Regions from separate parts of the Paraburkholderia sp. JPY419 genome, predicted to be linked through region 2. Evidence: riboswitches for the same ligand, from Rfam matches in the RefSeq annotation. Region 2 holds a riboswitch; the other holds the start of a gene.
The links. Region 2 has a riboswitch for cobalamin ahead of cobW (cobalamin biosynthesis protein CobW). Riboswitches for the same ligand answer to the same signal wherever they lie in the genome.
Positions count from the first base shown of each region.

Region 1: linked by a shared signal. The riboswitch ahead of QFZ91_RS11515 (TonB-dependent receptor domain-containing protein) and the one ahead of cobW (cobalamin biosynthesis protein CobW) in region 2 are both predicted to bind cobalamin.

Region 1 is NZ_JBNDKV010000002.1:1,171,463-1,176,203, reverse strand. Features, by position in the region: gene QFZ91_RS11535 (EVE domain-containing protein) at 257-715, opposite strand; RNA gene ssrS (6S RNA) at 854-1,035, opposite strand; gene QFZ91_RS11525 (cell division protein ZapA) at 1,113-1,427, opposite strand; gene QFZ91_RS11520 (ATPase) at 1,424-1,783, opposite strand; cobalamin riboswitch at 2,004-2,267, shown strand; gene QFZ91_RS11515 (TonB-dependent receptor domain-containing protein) at 2,360-4,291, shown strand; gene QFZ91_RS11510 (FecCD family ABC transporter permease) at 4,331-4,741, shown strand, end outside.
Region 2 is NZ_JBNDKV010000004.1:741,595-746,335, forward strand. Features, by position in the region: gene cobN (cobaltochelatase subunit CobN) at 1-1,131, opposite strand, end outside; gene cobW (cobalamin biosynthesis protein CobW) at 1,145-2,236, opposite strand; cobalamin riboswitch at 2,440-2,717, opposite strand; cobalamin riboswitch at 2,798-3,064, shown strand; partial or broken gene cobA (uroporphyrinogen-III C-methyltransferase) at 3,309-4,034, shown strand; gene QFZ91_RS31915 (cobalamin biosynthesis protein) at 4,098-4,532, shown strand; gene cobO (cob(I)yrinic acid a,c-diamide adenosyltransferase) at 4,529-4,741, shown strand, end outside.

The sequences.
Region 1 (4,741 bases), on a different contig from region 2:
GGCTGGAATCCTTGTTTGACTAGGTTGTGCACGTTCGACGCGTGCGCCGCGTGATGACGCGATGGTGGCGCGCGGTTTGACGGATGCGCTGGCGAATGGATCGGGATGCCGTCGAACGGTTGGTTCGAACTCGCGCTTTCGTCGAGCGATTAGGCGCGTCTTACTGGCGCTTGGTTCCCCAATTAGTACTTCGCCGCCGCATCGGAAATGATGGCCCGGACGCGATCACGACACGCGCCGCGTCGCGCATTTGCCCTTAAACCAGCTGTTTAGTGATGAAGCGCCATTCGGCGTCGGTCACCGGTGTGATCGACAGACGGTTGCCTTTGGCGAGCACGCGCATGTCCTGCAATTCGGCATGCTCGCGCAGCGAGGCCAGCGGAATCAGCGGGATTTTCTTCTTGAACACGACGTCGACGAGCATCCAGCGCGGCGTTTCCGGCGACGATTTCGCGTCGTAGTACGGACTCTTTTTATCGAACTGCGTCGGGTCCGGATACGCGGTCGACGAGACTTCCGCGATGCCCGCGATGCCGGGCTCCGGACAGCTCGAATGATAGAAGAGCACGCCGTCGCCGACCTGCATCACGTCGCGCATGAAGTTGCGCGCCTGATAGTTGCGCACGCCGGTCCATGGCAAGGTGCGATGCGGTGCGTTGGCGAGGTCGTCGATGCTTGCTTCGTCCGGTTCGGACTTCATCAGCCAGTAGCGCATGAATCGGAGTAAGCGTGTGAGATTGAACGAGGCGCCAACAACAGGCGCGTGCGGAAAGCCCCTGAAACAGGCACTCAAACGAAAGAACGACGACCAAAGAAAAACGGCATCGAACCGAAGTCCGATGCCGTTCCAGATAAGGTCCCCGCCTTAGCCGCTAGGCCGGCATCCTGAACCGAGGGTTCAGAATTGGTCGCAGTTAGCAACACTTCGGGTACATCAGACAGAGTGACGCGCACACCCGTGCTACAAATTTCCGCAACCGTGCACATGGCATTGGTTCAAGGAATATATGACCTTGGCGAACCAGGCAGGGAAGCTAAACGATGAAGCTACAACACAAACTGTTGAACAAGTGACCGGTTCGAAACCGGCCCGCTATTGAGTCAACTACTGCTTACTGCATGCTGTACTGCTCAATCACAGTACCTAGCTGTTCGTTCATTTGCTGCATTGTACGCCGGATTTCTTCAGCAGGAAATGCTTCTCCGTGTCGCACACTGCTTTGCAGCTTAAGCAGTTCCGATGCCAGCGACAGCGCCGCCATCACCGCGATGCGATCGGTGCCGCGCACATTGCTGCCGCTGCGGATTTTCTTCATCTCGGCGTCGACGCGCGCGACCGCCTCGAGCAGCGCGCCTTCCGTTTCAGGCGAACAGGCGAGACGGTAGGGTACTTCGAGAATCGATACTTCGATCTGCTTGGTGGTCATGCGCTTTCTCCGTGTCGGCTCACGTCGCCTTCCGCTTCCTCGTGTTCGGGCTGGGCGGTCTCGAGCAGATCGAGCTGGTTATCCGGTTCGCTGCTTGCGCGTGCGCGCGGCAATTTTTCGAGAATCGCATTCAGGCGCACCTGAGCGTCGTCGATCTTGGCGGACAGCGCGTCGCGTTCCGCTTGCAGTGCATCTCGCTCGGCACGCAATTGCGCGAGTTCGGTGTGCGTGGCTTGTACTTCGGCACGCGTTTGCGCGAGCTGCTCTTCGAGCGCGATCCGCGCTTCGTTGTGGCGCTTGCTGATCGCAATCAGCTTGCCGATGTTCTGGGAGAGTGATTCGAGTTCGGTGAGCATGTGCTGCGTCCTCTAAAGACATCGCATTTTAGCGCGGAATATTACAGGTTCCGACAATTGTCTCGTTTCGAGACGTAACAGCATCGCTTCATGCAGGTTCGTTGCGAGTCGTGTCGTCGACCATAAGATCAAAGACCGGCAATCCATCGGACAATAACCTGCATTCGACAGAACGGATCGCGCTCCGGTCGGCCTTTCTTGACGCCCCGCGAAGCCGCTCCTACACTTCCCGCACTCTGGTGCCCGCGCGCGCTTTTCGGCGCGCGCAGTTAAACGGGAAGCAGGGCGCGCGCGGTGCCAAACCGGATGCGCGAACCTGCGCTGCCCCCGCAACGGTAAACGACCGCATGTGATGCGCTCATGCAGGTCGGTCCTTGTCGCACGGTTGGAAGTTCAATCTGCGAGTGTGCCACTGCGCGTCACGCGTGGGAAGGCGGGATCGATGTGTCGTAGCCCGGATACCGGCCAGAAAAGAGGGACGTCCCCCCCGAAAACGTTAAACATGGGGGGACGCCTCGTGACGCGTCGGCCTGCGGGGAAGCAGGCCGCGCATGCCATCCACAGGAATGTCATCCCATGTTGTCCCCCATCGCCCGCGCGACGCTGCTCGCGTTCGCGAGCCTGCCGCTCGTCGCGCATGCGCAAAGCGCCGAGCCTGTGCCTTCATCGTCCGCTGCGGATGCAAGCACCGCGAACGCCCCAAACCTTGCCGATGCGGCCAATCCCGCTTCCGCCGATGCATCGGGCAACGTGCTGTCGCCGATCGTCGTGACCGCACAACGCGGAGCGCAAGCGTTGCGCGACGCGATCCCGCAGACCACGCAGTTCGATCAGCAGGACATCGCCGACACGACCGCGACCGATCTGCCCGGCCTGCTGCGACTCGCGCCCGGCGCGCAAATCTCGCGCACGGGTGGCCCCGGTTCGACCACGAGCCTCTTTCTGCGCGGCGCGTCGTCGACGCAATCGCTGCTGCTGATCGACGGCGTGCGCGTCGATTCGGTGAGTCTCGGCTCCGCTCAGCTCGCACAGATTCCGCTCGACCAGGTCGATCACGTCGAAGTCGTGAACGGCAACGTGTCGGCGTTGTACGGCTCGGGCGCGATCGGCGGTGTCGTGCAGGTGTTCACGAAAGACGGCGGCGATCATCCACCGCGCTTCAATTTTTCGGTCGGCTACGGCAGCTATCACACGCAGACGCAAACGGCCGGAGTGAACGGCGCGCTCGATCAGGACGGCCGCACGACCTTCAACATCTCGCTCGCGCGCACGAAGAGCGACGGCTTTTCGTCGCTCGATCCGCTCGAGGCGCCGGGCGCGAATCCGAACGCGAACGGCAATCTGAACGAGAGCATCAGCGCGTCGCTGCGCCACAAGTTCACCGACAAGTGGGATGCGGGCATCAGCTACTTCCAGTCGAACAACAACAACAGCTACGACAATGCGTACGGCGTGCCAACCGATCTGAACAACCTCTATAGCAAGGTGCGTCAGGTATCGGTGTTTGCGAACGGCAAGCTGACCGACTGGTGGACCACCCACTTCACGCTCGCCGAGGGCGACGACCGCAGCGTATCCAACACCAATGGCATCTACAACGGCCGCTTCGATACCGACAATCGCCAGTACACGTGGCAGAACGATTTCGCGCTCGCCGCGAACCAGAAGCTGCAATTCGGCTACGAGCATCTCGACCAGACTCTCGACTCCGACACGTTCGCCGCGCCCGACCGTCACGTCGATTCGGTCTTCGCCGGCTACAGCGCACGCTTTGGCCGCAACCAGATTCAGGCCAACGTACGCCGCGACCAGTACTCCGATTTCGGCGGAGCGAACAGTTACTATCTCGGCTACGGTTTCGACATCACGTCGCTCTGGAAGGTAACCGCAAGCTATTCCGATGCATTCCGCGCGCCGAGCTTCGACGATCTGTACTATCCGATCAGCGGCAACCCGTCGATCCAACCCGAGCGCAGTCACTCGATCGAAGCCGGTTTGCAGTACGCGACCGACGCGCTCGGCGTGATGCGTCTGAACGCATTCCAGACGCGCTATACGAATCTGATCGACTATGTGCAGACGATCCCCGGCATCTATCTCGCGGAGAACGTCGGCCATGCGAAGGTGCAGGGACTCGAAGGATCGTGGAGCGGTCATGTCGGCAAGACCGACGTACGCGCGACATTGACGCTGCAAAACCCGGTCGATCTCGACAGCGGTACCGACCTCGTGCGACGCGCGCGACGCTTCGGGTCGTTCGCGGCGAATCGCAGCATCGGTGGATGGCGGGTCGGGGGCGAGTGGATCGTCAGCGGTCCGCGTCCAGACAGCACCGGCAAGCTCGGCGGTTATGGCATCGTGAATCTATCGGCGCGCTACAACATCACGAAGGCGTGGTACGTCAGCGCGCAAATCGACAATCTGTTCAACAAGGACTATGAGACGGCCTACTCGTATAACTCTCCGCGACGCGGTGCGTATGTCACGCTCGGCTGGCAGCAGCAGTGACGCGCGCGCCGGGTTGGCCGCATGCGTGAGCGCACGCGGATGAGTCGCGCGTCCGGTTCGCTGTCCGCCGCGATGGCAACGCCGCGCCCGATGAACGCGAAACGCGCGGCCGCGATCTGGCTCGGACTCGCGCTCGCCGCCGTCGCGCTGCTCGGCGCGTCGCTGGTGCTCGGCAGCGTGCCGCTCGCGCCGTCGCGCGTGCTTGCGGCGCTCGTGCCAACGCACACGTTCGGCGCCGCGGGCAGCGACGATCTCGCCGGCGAAATCGTGCGCACGTTGCGATTGCCGCGCGCGCTCGCGGGCTTCGCCTGCGGCGCGTTGCTCGCGCTCGCCGGCGCGCTGCTGCAGGTGCTGCTGCGCAATCCGCTGGCCGAGCCGTACGTGCTCGGCGTGTCGGGCGGCGCGGCCAGCTTCGCGCTGGTCGCGATGATCGCGGGCGGCGCATGGTGG
Region 2 (4,741 bases):
GGCGTTATCGAGCGAACGCAGACGGCACCAGCGCCGGCTCAGCTCGGCGAGAAAGCGCACCCGTTCGAGGTCGGGCTGATAACGAACCACGTCGACCTGCGTATGCGCACAGCGATACGCGAGCCCCTTGAAGCTGATCGCGCGCGTGATGATGCGCCCGTCCGCTTCGGGCAGCGCGACGTGCATCGCGATATCGCGCGAATTGAGGCCGTGGTTGTCTTTCAGCCAATCGTCGCGATTGCCGCCGCTCAGGATCACCTGGAACACCGGCGCGTCGCCGGCGAGTGCGAGCGGCTCGGGGTCGTCGATCGCGGACGCGGCGAACGCGGTGGTGTTCAGCACCAGCGCGACGCCATGTTGCGCGCACAGCGACTGCACGACATCGCGGCTCATCGCATCCTTCAACGACGTGATCGCGAGCGGCAGCGGATTGAGCCCTTGCGCTTCGAGCGCATCGATCAACGCATCGAACACCGCGGTATTGGCGGCCTGCAGATGCGCCTTGTAGAACAGGATCGCGACGACCGGCGCGTCCTGCCGCCAACGCGCCTGCCAGTCGGCAACGGTAGGCGTATCGCGCTCGGGGTGATACAGCGACGCGGCCGGCAATGCGCGCGGCGGCTCGGGCGCGCGCCCCCGACCGAGCGCGCGGTACGCGATGCAGCGCAAGAACGCCTCGGCGTTCTGCGGACCGCCCTCGCGCAGATAGCGCCACAACTGCTGACACAACTCGGCGCTCGCGGTGCTGCGCGCGAGCAGGTTCGGGTCCTCCTGCAGATCGCCGGAAAACATCGCGAGCGTTTGCTGTTTGCGCTGCGCGAGCGCGACGACCTGCTCGATGCCGTACGGCCAATACGCTTCGCCGCCGAGATGATCGACGACGACCACGCGCGCATGCTGCAACACGTCGTCGAGATAGAAATCGACCGAGGCCGGCTGACGCAGATACGTGACGTTCGCGAGCCGCAGGCTCGGGAAGCCGTCATCGAGACGCGGCACCACGCTCGCGAGCAGCGACAGCGTGGTGTCGGCGGAACTGAGCACGACGATATCGGCGGGCTGCTGATCGATGCGGATCACGCCCTGCGTATCGTCGACGAAACCGCCCGGCGTCGTGCGCAGCAAATGCATGCTGGCGCGCCCGTTATGCCGTCGCGTTCGACGTCGCGCCGAGCGCCGCGTCGAACGCCTGTTGCAGCGCGGGTTGATCGAGGTCTTCGCCGATCAGGACGAAGCGGCTCAGGGCGTCGTCGCCGTTTTCGCCCGCCTGCCAGCGCCGGTCGAAGTAACTGTCGAAGCGCCGGCCCACGCCCTGGATCACGAGGCGCATCGCCGCGCCCGGCAGTGCCGCGAAGCCTTTGACACGGTAAATCGTGTGGCTTTCGACCAGCGTCTGCAACGCGGCGAGCGCCGCGTCGCGCGACGGCACCGATGCCTGCACGACGACCGAATCGAATTCGTCGTGGTGATGATCGGGGTCGTCGGCGGAACCGTGGTGGTCGTGACGCAGATGGATCGTCTGTTCCGACGCCGCTTCGAGCCCCAGCAGCGTATGCAGGTCGAGCTGCCCCCGCTGCGCGCGCACGATCTTCACCTGCGGCGGAATCTCCGCGCGGATCGCGGCTTCCACTTCGTGCTGCCGCGCGTCGTCGATCAGATCGGTCTTGTTCAGAATCACCAGATCGGCAGCCGACAACTGGTCTTCGAACAGCTCGTGCAGCGGCGACTCGTGATCGAGATTCGGATCGGCCTTGCGCTGCGCATCGACGGCGACCGGGTTATCGGCGAACTGGCCGCTTGCGGCGGCCGGGCCATCCACCACCGTCACCACCGCGTCGACCGTGAAGCCGTTGCGGATCTGCGGCCAGTTGAACGCCTGCACGAGCGGCTTCGGCAACGCGAGCCCCGAGGTTTCGATCAGCACATGATCGAGTTCGTCGCGCCGCTCCGCGAGCTTTTCCATCACCGGGAAAAACTCTTCCTGCACGGTGCAGCACAGACAACCGTTCGCGAGTTCATACAATTGTCCTTCGGTCTCGACGCCGTTTTCATTGCAACCGATGCCGCAGCCCTTGAGGATTTCGCCGTCGATGCCGAGTTCGCCGAACTCGTTGACGATCACCGCGATGCGCTTGCCGCCCGCATGCTGAAGGATGTGCCGCAGCAACGTAGTTTTGCCACTGCCGAGAAAGCCGGTAACGATCGTGACGGGAATCTTGCGCAATTGAGTTTGCATCGTGAGGTCCATCCCTTTGCGTTGCATCGGTCTGCCGCAAGTTCCGCGCATCGGTCGGCATCGGCTGGCGAATGGAGCGAATGAAGCACGCGCAACAGTACCAGCGATCACTAGACACGGGGACGAACGACGGCATTGCCGCGACAACGGAAATACAGAAAGCGGAACTGAGGTCATGAACGCGCCGCCGCATCCCCGCGGCGGTCGTTCTGCTTCTTCGGGCCGGTATCCGGGCTGGCGAAAGCGCCGCTCCCCCTTCCCGGACGAGTGGTTTCTCGTCCAGTGGTGATATGTCGACGCGACCTTGCGCGAGGACATCGAAGCCGGCACCGCGGCGCCCGGCTATCAAGCCGGAACCGCTTTTCGCTTACCGTTGCGGGGACAGCACAGGTTAGCCGCTCTAGCGCAGATGGCTCCCTGTTTCCCGTTTAACTGCATGCGCATGAACGCGCACGCGAGCACCCAAAGTGCGTGCGAGTGTAGGCCCCCGGGCATGCGCAGTCAAGCAACGCAGAGCGCCGGAAAGCGCCGCCGAGGCTTATCTGGCAAGGCGTCATGTGCTATCGTATGCGCGCGTTTGGTGCCTGCACATGCGCTCGCATGTGCAGTTAAACGGGAAACAGGCAGCGCGTCGCGCGTTCAACCTGTGCTGTCCCCGCAACGGTAAGCGACCTGCGGCGCGCGATTCGAATCGCCTTCGATTCCACCGTGCCGCGCATGCGTTTTTTGATGCCACTGTCCCGCGAATCCGCAGATTCGCAACCGGCACGGGAAGGCGAAGCGCGTGAGGCCGCCAGCCCGGATACCGGCCAGACGCGGAGGCGGCGCCGCATGCATCCGTGCATCAGGTTGCGCCGCCGGCCGCCGGAATCCGCGGGGAACGGATGTGAAGGCGTAGAAACGTGGCATCGCGTGTGTCGTGGCGTTCTCACTTAAGAATCCGCCGCGAACCGCACGAGTGGCCGCACCCCGATTCGCTGTACCGCATGACATCCATATTCACCGCTGCGTGCACCGTCGCACGCCGCTTCTCTCCCCCCATCTCCGCATGGCATGCGCCATGCACGCCGCGATGACGCGCGCCTGGCTGATCGGCGCCGGTCCCGGCGACGTCGAACTGATGACCCTGAAGGCCACTCGTGCGCTCGCCCAGGCCGATGTCGTGCTGGTCGACGATCTGGTCAATCCCGACGTACTGCAGTTTGCAAGCGCCAACGCGCAAGTCGTGTACGTCGGCAAACGCGGCGGCCATCCGTCAACGCCGCAAGCGGAGATCGTCGCGCAAATGCTCGGGCATCTGCGCGCGGGACGCAGCGTGGCGCGGCTCAAAGGCGGTGATCCGTTCGTGTTCGGCCGCGGCGGCGAAGAATTGCAGGCGCTGCAGGCGGCGGGTATCGAAGTCGACGTGATCAACGGCATCACGGCCGGCATCGCCGCGCCCGCGACGCTCGGCATCCCGGTCACGCATCGCGATTACGCGCAGGGCGTCGTGTTCGTCACCGGCCACGGCGCCGGCGGTGGCGAGCCGGACTGGGCCGCGCTCGCCGCGACGCGCATGACGCTCGTGATCTATATGGGCATGCGGCGGCTCGGCGAAATCGTCGGCGCGTTGCTCGCGGCCGGCATGTCCGCCGATACGCCCTGCGCGGCGATCGAATCGGCGACGCGGCCCGAGCAGCGTCACGTGCTCGCGCCGCTGCGCGAGTTTGCCGAGGCGGTCGTGCGCGCGGGGCTCGGCTCGCCGGCGATCGTCGTGATCGGCGGCGTGGCCTCGTTCGCGCTTGCGCGTGATGCGGCCAAACGCGACAGCCGAGTCGATCACGAACAAGCTGCGAGCGCGATTAAAACGCTGAGCGTCGGCATAGGTTGCCGCTTGCACAGCGATGCGGCTGACATCGAAGCCGCCGTGCGCGCAGCACTCGGTTCGAATGCCTTCGAGCAGATCCACACCATCGCGACGATCGACGCCAAGGCCAACGAAGCAGGTCTGCTCGAATTCTGTTCGCGCCATCAACTACCGCTGCAACTGTTCAGCCGCGAGCAGATCGCCGCCGCACCGGTCGCGTCGCCGTCGGCGGCCGCGCGCGCGCATCTTGGTGTCGACGGTGTGTGCGAACCGTGTGCGCTACTGGCGGCAGCAGCGTCGGTCTGCGCGACAATCGCGAAAAACGCCCGTCTGGTCGTACGCAAGACCACGCACGCCGGCATTACCGTCGCGATTGCGGCGGCGAACGACACCGCACGCGGCGACGCAGCGCCCTTCCATCCCGCCCCTCAAGACCAGGACCTCCGATGAAAACCGATCCCGAATCGCATCAACGCATGACCGAGCGCCGCCGCGAAGGCCACGAAAAGAAGCAGGCCAGCGCGACCGTCGAAAAAGGCCTGCTGATCGTCAACACCGGCACCGGCAAGGGCAAGAGCACAGCCGCGTTCGGCATGGCCGTGCGGGTGCTCGGCCACGGCATGCGGCTGGGTGTCGTGCAGTTCATCAAGGGCGCGCTG